4 regions of the Streptomyces gobitricini genome follow, and region 1 is predicted to be linked to each of the others. Evidence: riboswitches for the same ligand, from Rfam matches in the RefSeq annotation. Region 1 holds a riboswitch; each other region holds the start of a gene.
The links. Region 1 has a riboswitch for cobalamin ahead of cobN (cobaltochelatase subunit CobN). Riboswitches for the same ligand answer to the same signal wherever they lie in the genome.
Positions count from the first base shown of each region.

Region 2: it holds a riboswitch for cobalamin, as region 1 does, so the genes downstream of both, ABD347_RS27150 (ribonucleoside-diphosphate reductase subunit alpha) here and cobN (cobaltochelatase subunit CobN) in region 1, are expected to answer to the same signal.
Region 3: it holds a riboswitch for cobalamin, as region 1 does, so the genes downstream of both, ABD347_RS16215 ((2Fe-2S)-binding protein) here and cobN (cobaltochelatase subunit CobN) in region 1, are expected to answer to the same signal.
Region 4: it holds a riboswitch for cobalamin, as region 1 does, so the genes downstream of both, ABD347_RS01190 (SCO2321 family membrane protein) here and cobN (cobaltochelatase subunit CobN) in region 1, are expected to answer to the same signal.

Region 1 is NZ_BAAASR010000001.1:165,207-169,584, forward strand. Features, by position in the region: gene ABD347_RS00685 (precorrin-2 C(20)-methyltransferase) at 1-268, opposite strand, end outside; gene ABD347_RS00690 (precorrin-8X methylmutase) at 265-912, opposite strand; gene ABD347_RS00695 (cobalamin biosynthesis protein CobG) at 909-2,099, opposite strand; cobalamin riboswitch at 2,111-2,240, shown strand; gene cobN (cobaltochelatase subunit CobN) at 2,277-4,378, shown strand, end outside.
Region 2 is NZ_BAAASR010000039.1:3,605-7,982, forward strand. Features, by position in the region: gene ABD347_RS27135 (carbon starvation CstA family protein) at 1-1,217, shown strand, start outside; gene ABD347_RS27140 (YbdD/YjiX family protein) at 1,214-1,438, shown strand; gene ABD347_RS27145 (GNAT family N-acetyltransferase) at 1,521-2,024, shown strand; cobalamin riboswitch at 2,078-2,200, shown strand; gene ABD347_RS27150 (ribonucleoside-diphosphate reductase subunit alpha) at 2,339-4,378, shown strand, end outside.
Region 3 is NZ_BAAASR010000018.1:172,236-176,613, reverse strand. Features, by position in the region: gene ABD347_RS16225 (FecCD family ABC transporter permease) at 1-270, opposite strand, end outside; gene ABD347_RS16220 (ABC transporter substrate-binding protein) at 267-1,307, opposite strand; cobalamin riboswitch at 1,338-1,519, opposite strand; cobalamin riboswitch at 1,667-1,836, shown strand; gene ABD347_RS16215 ((2Fe-2S)-binding protein) at 1,975-2,688, shown strand; gene ABD347_RS16210 (VOC family protein) at 2,820-3,167, opposite strand; gene ABD347_RS16205 (helix-turn-helix domain-containing protein) at 3,557-4,378, shown strand, end outside.
Region 4 is NZ_BAAASR010000002.1:57,109-61,486, forward strand. Features, by position in the region: gene ABD347_RS01180 (TetR family transcriptional regulator) at 17-715, shown strand; gene ABD347_RS01185 (hypothetical protein) at 736-1,296, opposite strand; cobalamin riboswitch at 1,715-1,835, shown strand; gene ABD347_RS01190 (SCO2321 family membrane protein) at 1,952-3,232, shown strand; gene ABD347_RS01195 (SCO2322 family protein) at 3,229-3,912, shown strand; gene ABD347_RS01200 (energy-coupling factor transporter transmembrane protein EcfT) at 3,909-4,378, shown strand, end outside.

The sequences.
Region 1 (4,378 bases):
GCGCCGACGCCTCCTCGTAGAAGTCGTTCAGCGCGCCCCGGTAGCCGCCCGGATGGTCGGTGGTCTCGACCGTCAGCGGGTACATCAGGCGCTCTTCGACGTGGTCCTCGCGAATGTGCTCGGCCGCGATGGAGCGGGCGATGGAACGCCCGTGCCGCGCCGAGTGGTACGCGATCACGTCGGCGGCCGCGATGGCCTTGACCGCCGCGACCGTCATCAGGTTCGGGTCGCCGGGGCCGAGCCCCACGCCGTACAGCTTTCCGCTCATGCCTGGATCTCCGCCTCGTGGGCGATCGCGTTGATCGCGGCCGCCGCCATCGCGCTGCCGCCCCGCCGCCCGCGCACCACCAGGTGCTCGAGGCCCGGGAAGGCCGCCAGGGCGTCCTTGGACTCGGCCGCCCCGATGAACCCGACCGGTATGCCGATGACCGCCGCCGGGCGGGGCGCGCCGGCCTCGATCATCTCCAGGAGGCGGAAGAGCGCGGTCGGGGCGTTGCCGACCGCGACGACCGCCCCTTCCAGCCGGTCGCGCCACAGCTCCAGCGCGGCGGCGCTGCGCGTCGTCCCGAGCTCGGCGGCGAGCGCCGGGACGGACGGGTCGGAGAGCGTGCAGACCACGTCGTTGTCCGCGGGCAGCCGCTTGCGGGTGACGCCGCTGGCGACCATCCGCGCGTCGCACAGGATCGGCGCGCCGGCGCGCAGCGCCTCACGGGCGCGGGCCACGACGTCCGGCGTGTACGCCAGGTCGCGGACGAGGTCGACCATGCCGCAGGCGTGGATCATCCGCACGGCGACCTGGCTGACGTCGGCCGGCAGGCCCGCGAGATCCGCCTCGGCGCGGATCGTGGCAAAGGACTGGCGGTAGATCTCCGCGCCGTCCTTCTCGTAGTCGAACACTCTGCTCTCGCTCATTTCGTCGGTCCTTGTACGGTCATCTGGTACGCGCCCTCGCCGGTCGCGACCATGTCGGTCCACGCGCCCTGCGGGTGGCCGCACCGGCGGGCGCACCCCGACCAGTGGACGGGCAGCGCACCCTCGCGGGGCCGCGCGTCCGCCCGTACGTCGGACAGGGACTTGGCGCAGCCGGGGCGTCCGGTGCACGCGGTGACCCCGGTCCAGGGGGAGTCGGTACGGGTGATGAACCCGGCGCCGTCGAGGGCGCGCAGCCGCTCCTCGGCCGCCGCCCGCCCGGCGAGGCCCGGCAGTACGAAGCCGCGCCACGGGGTGACCCGTACCTCCTCGGCGGGCAGCAGCGCGCGGAACTGGGCCGAGCTCACCCGGCCGAGGCGGGCCAGGACGGACACCGTGCCGTCGCCGATCACCCCGGGCGGGGGCGGCCCGCCGGCCGGGAGGGCGGCCTCCGGTACGGGCTCGGCCGCGACCGCCGCCCGCCGCAGGTGCTCCGTCACGTCCACGTCCTGCCCCGCCGGCAGCTCCCGCACCCGCCACGCGCCCGTGCCCGCCCGCCGCGCGGCGGCGAGGAACGCCCCGGCCGCCGCGAGCGCGGCGCGGGGCGCGTCGGCGGGGGCGACCCGCCAGGTCCGGTCCGCGACGTGCAGCAGGGCGCCGCCGTGGGGGGCTGCGAGCAACGTCACATCGGCGGCCAGCCCCGCCACGTCGCCCCGTCCGTCGTCCACGGCGAACAGGAAGCGGCCGGAGAGTTCCGTCGTCCAGTCCTCGGCGCACAGGAGCGCGTCCAGGCGGGCGGCCCACCCCTGCACACCCGGCCCGGCGAGCGGCGAGACGACCATGTTCCGTACCCGCTCGTGCCGTTCGGACGGCAGCAGGCCCGCCTCGCGCAGCAGGTCCGCCAGCCCGGCTCCGCAGCCGTCGCCGAGGCCCCTCAACTCCACGTTGCCGCGCGAGGTGAGGGAGAGGTGCCCGTCGCCCAGACGGTCCGACGCGTCGGCCAGTACGGTCACTTGACGGGGCGTCAGCACGCCGGTGGGAACCCGGAGCCGGGCGAGCGATCCGTCGTCGGCCCGGTGCAGCCGGAGTGCGCCGGGGCACGCGTCACCGCGCTCGCGGACACGGTCCCGTATGTGCGCTTCACCCCGGTCCTGGGGGTTTGGTGAGCTGGGCGGCATGGCGGCGAGCATACGCGCAGCCTCTACTATGCAGACGGCACAGGGTCCCAGGGCCCTAGGGAGGAAGCCCGGTGAGAATCCGGCGCGGTCCCGCCACTGTGAGTCCGGCCGGAACCGGACGAGTCAGGAACTCCCGCCGTCCTACGACCACCCGGGGCGCGGACACCCCGAGGAAGGCCTGCGCACGTCATGACGCACGCGACCACGCCCGAGACGGCGCCCGCCCCGGCGCCCGCCACGACGATCCTGCTGCTGTCGCACTCCGACACCGACCTGCTCAGCGCCCGCGCGGCCGGCGGCCCCGTGGAGTACCGGTTCGCCAACCCCGCCCGGCTCCCCGTCCAGGACCTGGACGGCCTCCTCGACGGCGCCGACCTCGTCGTCGTACGCCTCCTCGGCGGCATCCGCGCCTGGGAGGAAGGCCTCCAGGCCCTCCGTGAGACCGGCAAGCCGCTCGTCGTCCTCACCGGCGAACAGGCCCCCGACGCCCAGCTGATGGAGACCTCCACCGTCCCGATCGGCATCGCGGCCGAGGCGCACGCCTACCTCGCCCACGGCGGCCCGGACAACCTGGAGCAGCTCGCCCGCTTCCTCTCCGACACCGTCCTGCTCACCGGCCACGGCTTCGAGCCGCCGGCCGCCGCCCCCACCTGGGGCCCGCTGGAGCGGACCGCCCGCACCACCATCGGTCCCACGGTCGCCGTCCTGTACTACCGCGCCCACCACATGAGCGGCAACACCGCCTTCGTGGACACCCTCTGCGACGCCATCGAGGACGCGGGCGGCCAGGCCCTCCCGCTCTACGTGGCCTCCCTCCGCGCCCCCGAGCCGGAGCTGCTGGAGAGCCTGCGGACGGCCGACGCGGTCATCACCACCGTCCTCGCCGCCGGTGGCACCAAGCCGGCCGAGGCGCAGGCGGGCGGTGACGACGAGTCGTGGGACGCGGGCGCCCTCGCCGCGCTCGACGTGCCGATCCTCCAGGCCCTGTGCCTGACCGGCTCGCGCGCCGCCTGGGAGGAGAACGACGAGGGCCTCTCGCCGCTCGACGCCGCCAGCCAGGTCGCCGTCCCCGAGTTCGACGGCCGCCTCATCACCGTGCCGTTCTCCTTCAAGGAGATCGACGCCGACGGCCTGCCCGCGTACGTCGCCGACGCCGAGCGCGCCGCCCGCGTCGCCGGGATCGCCGTACGCCACGCCCGGCTGCGCCACATCCCGAACGCCGACAAGCGCCTGGCGCTGGTCCTCTCCGCGTACCCGACCAAGCACTCCCGCATCGGCAACGCCGTCGGCCTCGACACCCCCGCCTCCGCCGTCGCGCTGTTGCGCCGGCTGCGGGAGGAGGGGTACGACTTCGGCGACGAGGACGTCCCGGGCCTCGCCTCCGGTGACGGCGACGAACTCATCTACGCCCTCATCGAGGCCGGCGGCCACGACCAGGACTGGCTCACCGAGGAGCAGCTGGCCAGGAACCCGGTCCGCATCCCGGCCGCCGACTACAAGCGCTGGTACGCCACGCTCCCCGGGGAGCTGCGCGAGCAGGTGGAGCGGCACTGGGGCCCGCCGCCCGGCGAGATGTTCCTCGACCGCTCCGCCAACCCGGAGGGCGACATCGTCCTCGCCGCCCTGCGGCGCGGCAACCTGCTGATCCTCATCCAGCCGCCGCGCGGCTTCGGCGAGAACCCGATCGCGATCTACCACGACCCCGACCTGCCGCCGTCGCACCACTACCTGGCCGCCTACCGCTGGATCGCCGCCCGCGCCGAGGACGGCGGCTTCGGCGCCGACGCCATGGTCCACCTCGGCAAGCACGGCAACCTGGAGTGGCTGCCCGGCAAGAACGCGGGCCTGTCCGCCGCGTGCGGCCCCGACGCCGCCCTCGGCGACATCCCGCTGATCTACCCGTTCCTGGTGAACGACCCGGGTGAGGGCACCCAGGCCAAGCGCCGCGTCCACGCCACGCTCGTCGACCACCTGGTGCCGCCGATGGCCCGCGCCGAGTCGTACGGCGACATCACGCGCCTGGAGCAGCTGCTCGACGAGTACGCGCAGATCTCCTCCATGGACCCGTCCAAGCTGCCGGCCATCCGCGCCCAGATCTGGACGCTGATCCAGGCCGCCAAGCTCGACCACGACCTGGGTCTGGAGGACCGCCCGGACGACGACGGGTTCGACGACTTCCTGCTCCACGTCGACGGCTGGCTCTGCGAGGTCAAGGACGCCCAGATCCGCGACGGCCTGCACGTCCTGGGCGGCGCCCCCACCGGCCCCGAACGGGTCAACCTGGTCCTGTC
Region 2 (4,378 bases), on a different contig from region 1:
TGTTCCCGTTCGTCTTCATCACCATCGCCTGCGGCGCGCTCTCCGGCTTCCACTCCCTGGTCTCCTCGGGCACCACCCCGAAGATGGTCCAGAAGGAGACCCAGATCCGGATGATCGGGTACGGGGCCATGCTCACCGAGTCCTTCGTCGCCGTCATGGCGATGATCACGGCGTCCATCATCGACCCGGGGCTCTTCTTCGCCATCAACTCGCCGAGCGGCGTGGTGGGGACGACGGTGCAGTCGGCCTCCGAGGCGGTGTCCAACTTCGGCTTCACCATCTCCCCCGACCAGCTGGCGAAGGCCGCGGCGGACGTCGAGGAGGCGTCGCTGCTGTCCCGGACCGGTGGCGCGCCGACCTTCGCCCTCGGCATGGCGGAGATCTTCTCCGCCGTCGTCGGCGGTACCGCCATGAAGGCGTTCTGGTACCACTTCGCCATCATGTTCGAGGCGCTGTTCATCCTGACCACGGTGGACGCCGGCACCCGCGTGGGCCGCTTCATGCTCCAGGACATGCTCGGCAACGTCTACAAGCCGTTCAAGCAGGTCAGCTGGAAGCCCGGCGTCTGGTTCGCCAGCGCGGTCGTCGTCGGCGGCTGGGGCTACTTCCTCTGGGTCGGTGTGCACGACCCGCTGGGCGGCATCAACCAGCTGTTCCCGCTGTTCGGCATCGCCAACCAGTTGCTGGCCGCCGTGGCGCTGGCCGTCTGTACGACCCTGCTGGTCAAGTCCGGCCGCCTGAAGTGGGCGTGGGTCACCGGGGTGCCGCTCGCCTGGGACGTGGCCGTCACCCTCACCGCCAGCTGGCAGAAGATCTTCTCGGGCGATCCCCGGGTGGGCTTCTTCGCCCAGCGCGAGAAGTACCAGGCGGGCATCGACTCCGGGCAGGTGCTGCCCCCCGCCAAGTCGATGGACGAGATGCACACCGTCGTCACCAACTCCACGATCGACGGGATCCTCTCCGCCCTCTTCGCCCTCCTCATCATCGTGGTGATCGCCGACGCGGGACGGGTCTGCTACCGGGCCGTCACCCGGCCCGCCGGCATCAAGCTCTCGGAGGCCCCGTACACCGAGTCCCGGATCATCGCTCCGGCCGGACTGTTCCCCACCGCGGCGGAGAAGGCCGAGCTGGCCGCGGCCGGGCTCGGCCCCGAGGGCGGCGTCCCCAAGGACGGCGGCAGCGGTGACGGCGTACCGGCCGGGGCCGGCTCCAGGTGAGCCCCGCGGCGGCCGGGGGGCCGGGCGGCCGGCTGCGGCGCGCGGCGGCCTGGGTCCGCTGGTACGTCCGCGAGGTGTCCGGCGAGGCCACGTACGACAAGTACGTCGCCCACACCCGCTCCCGCGATCCCGGCGCCGAGGTCATGACCCGCCGCGAGTTCGAGCGCAGGCGCACCGACGCGCGGGAGGTGGACCCCCGCGACGGGTTCCGCTGCTGCTGAGCGGGTGACCGCACGACGGGCCGCCGTGTTTCCGGGGACGGAAATGCGGCGGCCCGTCGCCGTACCCCTCCACACTCGGACCATGGACATCACCATCAGGCCGGTACGGCCGGAGGAACACCGGGCGCTCGCCGAGGTCACGGCCCAGGCCTATCTCGGCGACGGGTTGCTGGCCTTCGGGGAGAGCGACGAGTACCTCATCGAGCTGCGGGACGTGCCCCGGCGGGCCGCGGAGGCGGAGGTGCTGGTCGCGGTCGGGGAGGACGGACGGGTGCTCGGCGGGGTGACGTTCGTCGCGGAGGGCGGCGGCCCGTGGGCCGGCCTCGCGCGGGCCGGGGAGGCGGAGCTCGGGATGCTGGCGGTGGCACGGGAGGCGCGTCGGCGGGGCGCGGGCGAGGCGCTCGTACGGGCGTGTGTGGAGCGGGCCCGGGAGGTGGAGGGGTGCGCGCGGCTGGTGCTGTCCACGCGGGCGTCCATGCGGGCGGCGCACCGGATCCATGACCGGCTGGGGTTCGTCCGGACCCCCGAACGGGACTGGCAGCCCACTCCGGGCGTGACGCTCTCCACCTACGCGCTGGAGTTCTGAGCCACGGAAGACACAACATGTGGGGGGTGACTCAACAGCCGCCCCCCACATGTATGCTCGTGCTCGCTGTCGCCGCAGGGGAATCCGGTGGAAATCCGGAACTGTCCCGCAACGGTGTGTTGGTGTGCCTTTGTGTACGTACGAGTCCGAAGACCTGCCGACAGCGCACCCGGACCCTCCGGACCGGGTGCCCAGACGTCCGGGCCTCGCGGAATGGGCCGGTGGACGCGGTGCTCCACGCCCTGTGCCCGGGCGTGCCCGCTCCCCTGCCCGCTCCGCCGGTGGCCCCGAGCCGAGCGAGGGAGAGCCCCCACGTGACCATCGCGCCAGCCGGTCCGGTTTCAGCGATCGAGAGCCACGGAGACGACGGACCCGGGACCGTACTGCTGCGGACCCTGACCGATCTGACCGCCGATCTGTCCGACACCGACCCCGGCCGGGTCGCCGCCGCCGCCCTGCGGGGCCGGCACGCCGGTTCGGACGAGGCCGAGTTGCGCGAGCTCGCCACCGAGGCGGCCGCCGGGCTCATCTCCGAGGACCCGGCGTACTCCCGGCTCGCGGCGCGGCTGCTGACCCGGACCATCGCGGAGGAGGCGGCCGGGCAGGGCGCGGTGTCGTTCTCGGCGTCGGTGGCCGTGGGTCACCGGGAGGGTCTGATCGCGGACCGTACGGCCGCGTTCGTGACGCTGCACGCGGACCGGATGGACGCGGCTGTCGACCCGGCCGGCGACGACCGGTTCGGCTACTTCGGGCTGCGGACGCTCTACTCCCGCTACCTGCTCCGGCACCCCATCACCCGCAAGGTGATCGAGACGCCGCAGCACTTCATGCTGCGGGTGGCGGCCGGGCTGGCCGAGGACGACTCGGCGCGCGCGCTGGGCGAGGTCGAGGCGCTGTACCGGCTGATGAGCCGGCTGGAGTACCTCCCCTCCTCCCCCACTCTGTTCAACTCCGGCACGCGCCACCCGCAGATGTCGTCGTGCTACCTGCTGGACTCGCCCCTGGACGAGCTGGACTCCATCTACGACCGCTACCACCAGGTCGCGCGGCTCTCCAAGCACGCGGGCGGCATCGGCCTGTCGTACTCCCGCATCCGGGCGCGCGGTTCGCTGATCCGCGGCACCAACGGGCACTCCAACGGCATCGTGCCGTTCCTCAAGACGCTGGACGCCTCCGTGGCGGCCGTGAACCAGGGCGGGCGGCGCAAGGGCGCGGCGGCGGTGTACCTGGAGACGTGGCACGCGGACATCGAGGAGTTCCTGGAGCTGCGCGACAACACGGGCGAGGACGCCCGCCGTACGCACAACCTCAACCTGGCGCACTGGATCCCGGACGAGTTCATGCGCCGCGTCAACGCCGACGCCGAGTGGTCGCTGTTCTCGCCGGCCGACGTGCCGGAGCTGGTCGACCTGTGGGGCGAGGAGTTCGACGCCGCGTACCGCGCCGCCGAGGCCGGGGGGCTGGCCCGCAAGACGATGCCGGCGCGCGAGCTGTACGGCCGGATGATGCGGACGCTGGCCCAGACCGGCAACGGCTGGATGACGTTCAAGGACGCCTCGAACCGTACGGCCAACCAGACCGCCGAGCCGGGCCACACGGTCCACTCGTCCAACCTGTGCACCGAGATCCTGGAGGTCACGGACGACGGTGAGACCGCCGTCTGCAACCTGGGTTCGGTGAACCTGGGCGCCTTCGTGTCCGGTGACTCGATGGACTGGGAGCGGCTGGACGAGACCGTCCGCACGGCCGTCACCTTCCTCGACCGGGTCGTCGACATCAACTTCTACCCGACCGAGCAGGCCGGGCGCTCCAACGCCAGGTGGCGTCCCGTGGGTCTGGGCGCGATGGGTCTCCAGGACGTCTTCTTCAAGCTGAAGCTGCCGTTCGACTCCGCCGAGGCGCGTGCCCTGTCGACGCGTATCGCCGAGCGGATCATGCTCGCCGCGTACGAGGCGTCCGCCGGCCTGGCCGAGCGCAACGGGCCGCTGCCGGCCTGGGAGAAGACCCGGACCGCACGCGGTGTGCTGCACCCCGACCACTACGACGTGGAGCTGAACTGGCCCGAGCGGTGGGAGGCGCTGCGCGCCCGTATCGCCGAGGTCGGCATGCGCAACTCGCTGCTGCTGGCCATCGCGCCGACCGCGACGATCGCCTCGATCGCGGGCGTGTACGAGTGCGTCGAGCCTCAGGTGTCCAACCTGTTCAAGCGTGAGACGCTGTCGGGTGAGTTCCTCCAGGTCAATTCGTACCTGGTGGACGAGCTGAAGCGGCTCGGTGTGTGGGACGCGCAGACCCGTGAGGCGCTGCGCGAGTCCAGCGGCTCGGTGCAGGGCTTCACCTGGATCCCGGCCGAG
Region 3 (4,378 bases), on a different contig from region 1:
CGCCCGTACATCGAGGACGATCGTCTCGCGCGCCCGTGACCAGACCGGTTCGTGCCGGTCCAGACCCAGGGCGTGCGTCACGATGCCCCACACCTCGCCGGGCGGCACGTGCACCGAGCCGATGGCCATTCCCGCGACGGCGGAGAGTGCGAGGGCGACGCCGAGTACCCCCAGAACCAGGGCGAAAGGAGCACGCCGTGGCCCTGGTGCGTCGCTCCTGCCGACGGACGCGGAGCGGGAGGCCGCCTCGGCCGGCGCGGTCGCCGTCACCGGAACCGCTCGGGGTGGAGCGCGCGTGCGAGGCCCTCGACCGCGTACGGCGGGCGGACGCCGATCAGGGTCGCGGTCAGCGGCAGTACGACGAAGCGCTTGTTCCTGATGGCGGGGACGTCGGCGAGAGCCGGCAGGGAGAGCAGGAACTTCTTCTTCTGCTCGACGCTTCCGGCGCCCGCGTAGTCGTAGATCGCGATGACCTCGGGCTTCCGGGCGACGACCTGCTCCCAGGACGCGTCGCCGAAGACGTCGTCGAGGTCGGCGAAGACGTTCCGTCCGCCGGCGAGCCTGATGATCTCGGTGCCGAGGCTCTTGCCGCCGGCGGTGAACGCCGCCTTGTCACCGCTGTCGTAGACGAACACCGGCACGGCCGGCGCACCCTTCACGGCCGCCGCCGCCCTGTCGACGCGGCCCCGGAGGTCGGCCACCAGCCGGTCGGCCCGCTCCGGCACCCCGAACACGGAGCCGATCGTGCGGATCTCGTCGTAGGTGTCCTTCATCGACACTTGCTTCTTGCCGCAGTACTCCCGGTTCAGGTAGGTGTCGATGCCGGCGTCCGCGAACGCCGTGCGCGACCGCCCCTCGTTCTCGGCGAACGCGCTGCCGTAGCCGCCGTAGACGAAGTCGGGCTCGGCGTCGAGGACGGTCTCGAAGGACGGCTCCTTCTTCGCCAGTTCGGGGACCGCCTCGTAGTCCTTTCTCAGGTGCGGAAGGACTGCCGAGTCGGGGAACGCCGTGCCGACCAGCCGGTCCTTCAGCCCGAGGGCCAGCATCAGCTCGGCGGGGTGCTGGTGGATGGTGACCACACGGGCGGGCGGCTTCCGGTAGGTGGTGCTGGTGCCGCAGTTGTCGACGGTGACCGGGAAGCCCTTGACCGGTGACGACTCCGCCTTCGGCCGGTGCCCGGAACCGGTGCCCGCGGCGCAGCCGGCCAGCAGGGCGGTGGACAGGGCGAGCGAGACGGCCGCGGCGCGCAGGGCGCGGCGGCGGGAAACGGGCGGGGGAGAGACAGGACGGGGCGTGCCGTCGTACACGTAAAGCCTCCTGGGGAGTCCGCGCTCCTCGGAACGGGCCCGCGACAGGCCAGTGTCCTGACTCCCGGATCGACGTTCCCCCCGCCTTCCCGCGCGGTGCGCAGTGGCGTACTGAAGGGGTGCACTCCCCGGTCACAGTGGCGGGACCGTGCCGGAATCGCACCGGCTTCCTGTCTCCCGTCGCGGTGATGACCAGATGATCTTACGTAAATGTGGCGGACGGGTGAAAGGGCGCATGGCCGGAACCGTGCGCCCCTGGGAAGGTGCCACCCGCCACGACAGGGCCATGGCCGCCGTCGGCCTGTTTCTGGCCGTAGCGGTGGAAAGCCCTGGCGCGGTATACGGCCCGTCTGGGATCCTGCCACCTGGCCCGCGACGGCGGAACGAGGAAGCCGGTGGGAATCCGGCACGGTACCGCCACTGTGAAGGGGGAGCGAACCCGCCACGGTCACCGTCCCCCAGGGGCTGGGAAGACCGGGGGAGCGTCGATCCCGAGTCAGGAGACTCACGCCGTCGCACCCCGACGTACCGGGGCGGATCTCCCCGAGAGAGGACGGTGGCACCTGTGTGCCCACCCCCACCCTCTTCCGCGCGCCCCGGCGTCACCCGCGTCACCGGCGCGCCACCCCCGGCACGGCCACTACCCGGCCCGCACGGTGCGCAGACGGTGACCGACGGCACGCTCGTCAGGGTCGCCGCCGTCGGCCCCTACTTCGCCGTGTCCAGCGGCCCACGTGCCGACGCCGGCGACTTCCGGCCGTTCACCGCGCTCCACCACGACCCGGCGCCCTTGGCGGCGTACGTGGCGGAGACGGCCCGCCGGCTCGGCACCGACCAGCGGCGCGTCGCGGCCTCGACGCTCCACATCGGCACGGCCGCCCGCCTGTGGTCCGTCGCGCTCGCCACGGCCACACTGACCGGCCGGGCCACGGACCTGACACCCGAGCGGGTGTGGTGGCGCACCCCGGAGTCCGGCCCGATCGAGCTCTGGCTTCCGCAGGTGCCCGCCGCGACCGCCGGGGACCTGCCCGCCGCGCTGTACGAGACCGTCGTCGTACGGCATCTGCTGCCGCTGGGCGACGCCCTCCGGCGGGACTTCGGCCTTTCGCCCAGGATCCTGCACGGCAACACCGCCTCCGCGCTCGTCGGCGCCGTACGGGTGCTGCTCGCCCGCGTCCCGGACGCCCCGCGGTCACCGCTCCCGGTCGCCGCCGCCCTGCTGGCGCGGGAACCGCTCGCGAGTGCGGGCGTCCTCACCGTCGACCCCCTCGCCTACCGCCGCAACAGTTGCTGCCTCTACTACCGGGTCCCTGGGAACGGATTCTGCGGCGACTGCGTGCTCGAAGGCGAGAGGCCGCGGCACGGAAGCGGCGGTTCATGACGGCACCGCGTCAGGGCCGGCAGTCAACCAGGATCCAGCCCTGACCAACCACCTTCAGCCAAGATCGGTTGCGGGACAACTCTTGACAGATGGCAGTGACCAGCACCTTCACCAGGGTGCGGGAGAGGCTGTCAGCGGTGGCCCAGCACATTGACCACCCGTCCGCTGGGATCGCGGACGAAGAACCGCCGTACGCCCCACTCCTCATCCTGTAGGGGGTGCAGGATCTCCGCACCGCTCTGCCGCATGACCGCGTAAGCCGCATCCACGTCGTCCACCTCGACGCTCATGTCGGCGGTGACAGGCGCGGTCTTGTCACTGGTCATGACGCTGACCTGCGCTGCCGGGACGGACGGGGAGGCGAGCGTCATGATCCAGCCGTGGTTCATGACCTCCTCGAAGCCCAGCAGGCCATAGAACTCCCGGCTCTCCTGCGCAGCCTCCGACTGGATGTTGGGCACGACACGGCGAACAGCCATCGATGACTCCGATCGAGAACAAACGTGTCTCTGGTCTCCCCAGAAGTACTACGGCACGTCCGTCGCCGCACCCACTTTCGATGCGGCCCTGGTCCCTGGCGTGCTCCGGCACGACGGTGGACTCCCGGGGCGGAGGCTTCCCCGGGCCGGCTGTTCACGCTGTCGCCGGCGCCCATGGTGGCGGCGTGGACGGCGAGTGCGGGGCGGGGACACCGGCCGGCGTACCGCGCGGCACTGGTCTGCCCGGGGCATCGCCGGGGGCAAATTACACGGTCACAGTCCGTTTCTGCCGTCCTCGGATCCGGCGGCACGGCGGGTGATCAACAGTCGGTGCGGCATGCCAACCTGCTGGCGGTACAGAGTGGATCGGAGCAGGAGGTACACCGCCGGTGGCGGCGAACAGCAATCCCACCGTCAGGGGACGGCGCCTGGGAGCGGAGTTGCGGCGGCTCCGTCTGGCCAGCGGCCTGACCGGTACGCAGGTGGCGGCGCGCTTACTGATCTCCCAGGCCAAGGTCAGTCACATGGAGACCGGCCGCCGTGCCGTCAGCGCCCGTGATGTGCGAGATCTGTGCCGGCTCTACGGGGTCACCGACCAGGGTGTCGTCGACTTCCTGATGGAGCTGGCCAGGGAGTCGGGCCGGCAGGGCTGGTGGTACGCCTACGGCGACATCCCCCACAGCGTGTATGTCGGCCTGGAGGCGGAGGCCGCCTCCATCCGTACCTACGAGCCCATGGTGGTCCCGGGCCTGCTGCAGACTCCCGCCTACGCGGCCGCGGTCATCGACGAGACGATCCCCCAGGTCACTGTCGAACAGTCCGCCGCTCGTCTGAAGGTCCGGCTCCGCCGTCAGCACCGGATCTACGACCCCGCCCGTCGCCTGAGTCTGTGGGCCGTGCTGGACGAGTCGACCCTGCGGCGCGTCGTCGGCAGCCGGGAGATCATGCGCGAGCAACTGGAGCACCTGCACGCACTGAGCACCGAGCCGCACATCACCGTGCAGGTCCTCCCGCACGCGGCGGGCGCCCACCCCGGACTCCTGGGACAGTTCTCCCTCCTGTGCTTTCCCGACAACCGTCAGACAGTGGTCTACCTGGAGAAGTTCACCAGCGACCTCTACCTGGAGAAACCGTCCGACGTCCGGCACTACAGCACGACGTACGCCCACCTCCAGGCCCAGGCGCTCAGCCCGGAGCACACCAGGGACCTG
Region 4 (4,378 bases), on a different contig from region 1:
CAACGGAACGGGACCCATGACAGCGGAAGTCAGACCGGCGTCGCCACCGCTCACCGAGCGCCAGGAGGCGCGCCGCCGCCGAATCCTCCACGCCAGCGCGCAGCTGGCCGGCCGGGGCGGCTTCGACGCGGTCCAGATGCGCGAGGTCGCCGAGGCGGCGGGGGTCGCCCTGGGCACGCTGTACCGGTACTTCCCGTCCAAGATCCATCTGCTGGTCGCCACCATGCAGGACCAGCTGGACCACCTGCACACGACGCTGCGCAAGCGGCCCCCGGCCGGTGAGGCCGCCTCGGAGCGGGTCGCCGAGACCCTGATGCGCGCCTTCCGCGCCCTCCAGCGCGAGCCGCACCTCGCGGACGCGATGGTGCGGGCACTGACGTTCGCGGACCGCGGCGTGAGCCCGGAGGTGGACACCGTCTCGCGGCAGACGACGGCGATCATCCTGGAGGCGACGGGGCTGGAGCGCCCGACGCCGCAGCAGCTCTCCGCCGTGCGGGTGATCGAGCACACCTGGCACTCGGCACTGATCACCTGGCTGTCCGGACGGGCGTCGATCGCCCAGGTGCGGACCGACATCGAGACGGTGTGCCGCCTGATCGACCTGACGTCCCCGGACACGCCCGGCGCCGCTGCCGGGGCCGGAAGCGAGGCCGGGCACGGAGACGGGGCGGGGTACGGAGACGCGGCCGGGGCCGGGGCGTCCGGCTCGGTCTGACCGGTCGGCGCGGCGGACGGTTACCGCGCGTTCTTGTTCTTCTCCAGGTCTTCCTTGAAGAGCTTCTCGCATTCCGGTCCGTTGTCGGTGGCGACGAACGAGACCGTCAGAAAGCCGCCCTGACCGTGGTGGCTCGCCTTCACCGTCCAGCCGCCCTTGTCCAGCGACGTGATGACCGAGCCCTTGTGGTCGAACTTCTGCGACTCCTTCCAGCCGCTCCTGGCGAGCGCCGCGACCGTGTCGTCGTAGGACTTCTCGGAGTCGGTGACCTTCTCGTCGTCGACCTGCCAGGAGACCATGCAGGGCTTGAGGGCCGGGGGCACGTCCTCGTCGGAGGGCTCCTCGGTGAAGCCCGCAGCCGTGGCCGCGGCCGAGATCTCCTCGGTCACCGCGGCGGCGTCCGGGCCGCCACCGGCCTCGGCCTCCGCACCCGCCCCCACCGGGGCCGTGGCGCCGGACGGGGGCGCGGGGGTCCCCGTCTCCTTGTCGGAACCGCCGCCGCAGCCCGCGACCAGCAGCACCACACCGGCGGCCGCGGCCGCCCTCCCCCAACCTCCCGACTTCGCTCGAGCAGGGGACACCGCAATCGCCTTGCGCACGAATACCCCAATCCGCTGTGCACGCGGGCCCCATGCCCCCGTGATCAGGATCGAGCTTCGCAGAGGAAGGGCCGGCCCGCGCGACGACGGGCTCCGCGTGCCGTCCCTTCGCCGCTCATTCGGCGCTTCGCCGGGCGGGGCGGCCGCCTCCCCGGGGCCCCTCCACCGCCGCCAGGGCCCCTCGTCGGCGTCCGTCCCGGCCCCTCGCCCCGCTCCGCGCATCGCCCGCTCCGGTCGGTCCGCGCCGCCCGGCGGGTCCGCCGCACCCCCCGCGCGGCCCGCCCTGCCCGACCGGGAGATCGCGTCCGGCGAGCCGCTCACCGGGGCGCGCCGGGGCCATACCCGGGCAGCGGCCCCGTGACGTACGTCGCGTGTGAGCCGTCCTGACCCGCCGGTAGAGTGAGCGCGTCGTCATCATGCCCGTACGGGGGGAAGCCGGTGCGAATCCGGCGCTGACCACGCAGCCGTGAGACCGCCGTCCGGCGGTGAGCCGGAATGCCCCGCACGAGCACGTGTTCGGCTCGCGTCATCGGGACCCAGCGCCCGGTGGCCGGCACCGTCGAGGAATACGGGGCCGGAGCCTGGTGCCTTTTCGCGTGCCGGTGCCCGGCCCCCGCAGGAGAGGCCGCCCCAAGCCATGACCACCGTTCGCGTACGCCACGGCGCCGCCGCGCTCGCCGCGGCCGCCGTCCTGCTGTCCGGCGGTTCCCCGGCCGCCCACGCGGCGCCGTCACCGGCCCCCTCCCCCGTCGTCCCGGCCGGTCTGTACGGCACCAAGGACCCGGCCTACGACGGTGTGTGGCGGCAGTCGCTCGCCTTCATGGCCCAGCAGGTGGCGGGCGTCGAACCGAACCGCAAGGCGGTGGACTGGCTGCTGGACCAGCAGTGCGACAGCGGCGGCTTCGCCTCCTACCGCCCCGATCCGGCCAGGACCTGCGACCCGAAGACACCGCTGGACACCAACGCCACCGCCGTCGCCGTCCAGGCCCTGTCCGGCGTCGACAAGCCGGAGGCCGCCGAGCCCGGCACCGACCCGGTCAGCAAGGCCATGGGCGCGGGCGCCGCCTGGCTGAAGGGCGTGCAGAACGAGGACGGCGGCTGGGGCTACAACCCCGGCGCGCCCAGCGACGCCAACTCCACGTCGATCGTCGTCAGCGCCCTCGCCGCGACCGGCCACCGGCCCGGCGACATCCGGTCCAGCGGCGGCAAGACGCCCTACGACACGCTGCTCGGCCTCGCGATCCCCTGCGACGCCAAGGCGGGCGCGGGCGCCTTCGCCTACCAGCCCGACGCGAAGACCGGCGCGCTCGTCGCGAACGACGACGCCACCGCCGCCGCCGTGCTCGCCGGGCTCGGCAAGGACCTCCAGACGCGGGGGGCGAGGCCGGAGCAGAAGCCGACCTGCGCGGCAGGGGACAAACCGAGTGTGGAGCGTGCCGCCCGCAACGGCGCCGCCCATCTGGTCGGCACCCTGGCGGGCACCGGCCACCTCGATCTGCCGCCGATGCCGGGCGCCGCCACCACCGCGCCCCGGCCGGACTTCGGCAACACGGCCGACGCCGTCATCGCCCTCGGCGCGGCCGGGCACATCGACACGGCGACCCGCGCCCTGGAGTGGCTGAAGCGGAACTCCGCGGCCTGGGCCGAGGAGAGCGGCCCCGCCGCCTACGCCCAGCTCGTCCTCGCCGCCCACGCGGTGGGCGCGGACGCCCGCGACTTCGGCGGCGTCGACCTCGTACAGCGGCTCAACGCGACCGGACCGGCGCCGAAGTCGCTGCCCCTGGAGGAGAGGCCGGAGGACAGGACCGAGGAGGAGGACCCGGGCTTCGACGTCTGGCCGGCCGTCGCCATCCTCCTGGTGGCCGGCGCGGGCATCGGCTTCCTGCTCAGCGGCCGCAAGCGGAACCGGCAGCCGTGACGCGCGCACGGTTCCCGGTCCTGCTCCTCACGGTCTGCGCCGTGCTGCTCGGCCTCCCCGGGACGGCCGGGGCGGCCGGCTACCGCTACTGGTCGTTCTGGGAGAGCGGGGGCGGCGGGTGGACGTACGCCACGCTGGGGCCGGCCACCGCCCGGCCCGCCGACGGTGACGTCAACGGTTACCGGTTCGCCGTGAGCGCCGATTCGCAGGACGCCCAACAGCCTCGCCGGGCACCCGATTTCGCCGCGATCTGCGGGGCGACACCCGCGGAGGACGGCACCAAGCGGGTCGCCGTCGTCATCGACTTCGGTACGGTCGCGGACGCGGCCGAGGGCACCGGCCCGCCGCCCGCGCCGCGGACGGCGTGCGCGCGGGTACGGACCGACGCGACCGGCGCGGAGGCCCTCGCGGCGGTGGCGAAGCCGCTGCGGTACGACAGCCAGGCGCTGCTGTGCGCGATCGCCGGCTACCCGAGGACGGGCTGCGGGGAGCGGGTGTCGTCGGCTCCCGGCGGACCGGGCCCGGCCACGTCCCCGGCACCGTCCCCGGCACCTTCGTCCGGGTCCCGCCCCGTCACGGACCCCGAACCGGGGCCGTCCGTCGGGGTGGTCGCCGGAGTGGCCGCCGTCACGGTCCTGGGCGCCGCCGCCGTGTGGCAGGCCCGCCGCCGTCGCCGATGAACCCGCTGAACCCGCGCGCTCCCGAGGCGAACCGCTCCAACGCCGTGCACGCGGGCGCCTGGTGGCTGTGGGCCCTGGGCCTGGCCGCCGCCGCGTCCCGTACGACCAACCCCCTGCTGCTGTGCCTGCTGGTCGGTGTCGCCGGGTACGTGGTGGCGGCCCGCCGCACCGACGCGCCGTGGGCCCGCTCGTACGGGGCGTTCGTGAAGCTGGGCCTGGCGGTCCTGGTGATCCGGCTGGTCTTCTCGGTGTTCCTCGGTTCCCCCATTCCCGGTACGCGCGTGCTGGTCACGCTCCCCGAAGTGCCGCTGCCCGACTGGGCGCGGGGCGTGCGGATCGGGGGCCGGGTGACGGCCGAGCAACTGGTGTTCGCGCTGTACGACGGGGCGAAGCTGGCCACGCTGCTGATCTGCGTGGGCGCCGCCAACGCGCTCGCCAACCCGGCGCGGCTGCTGAAGTCGCTGCC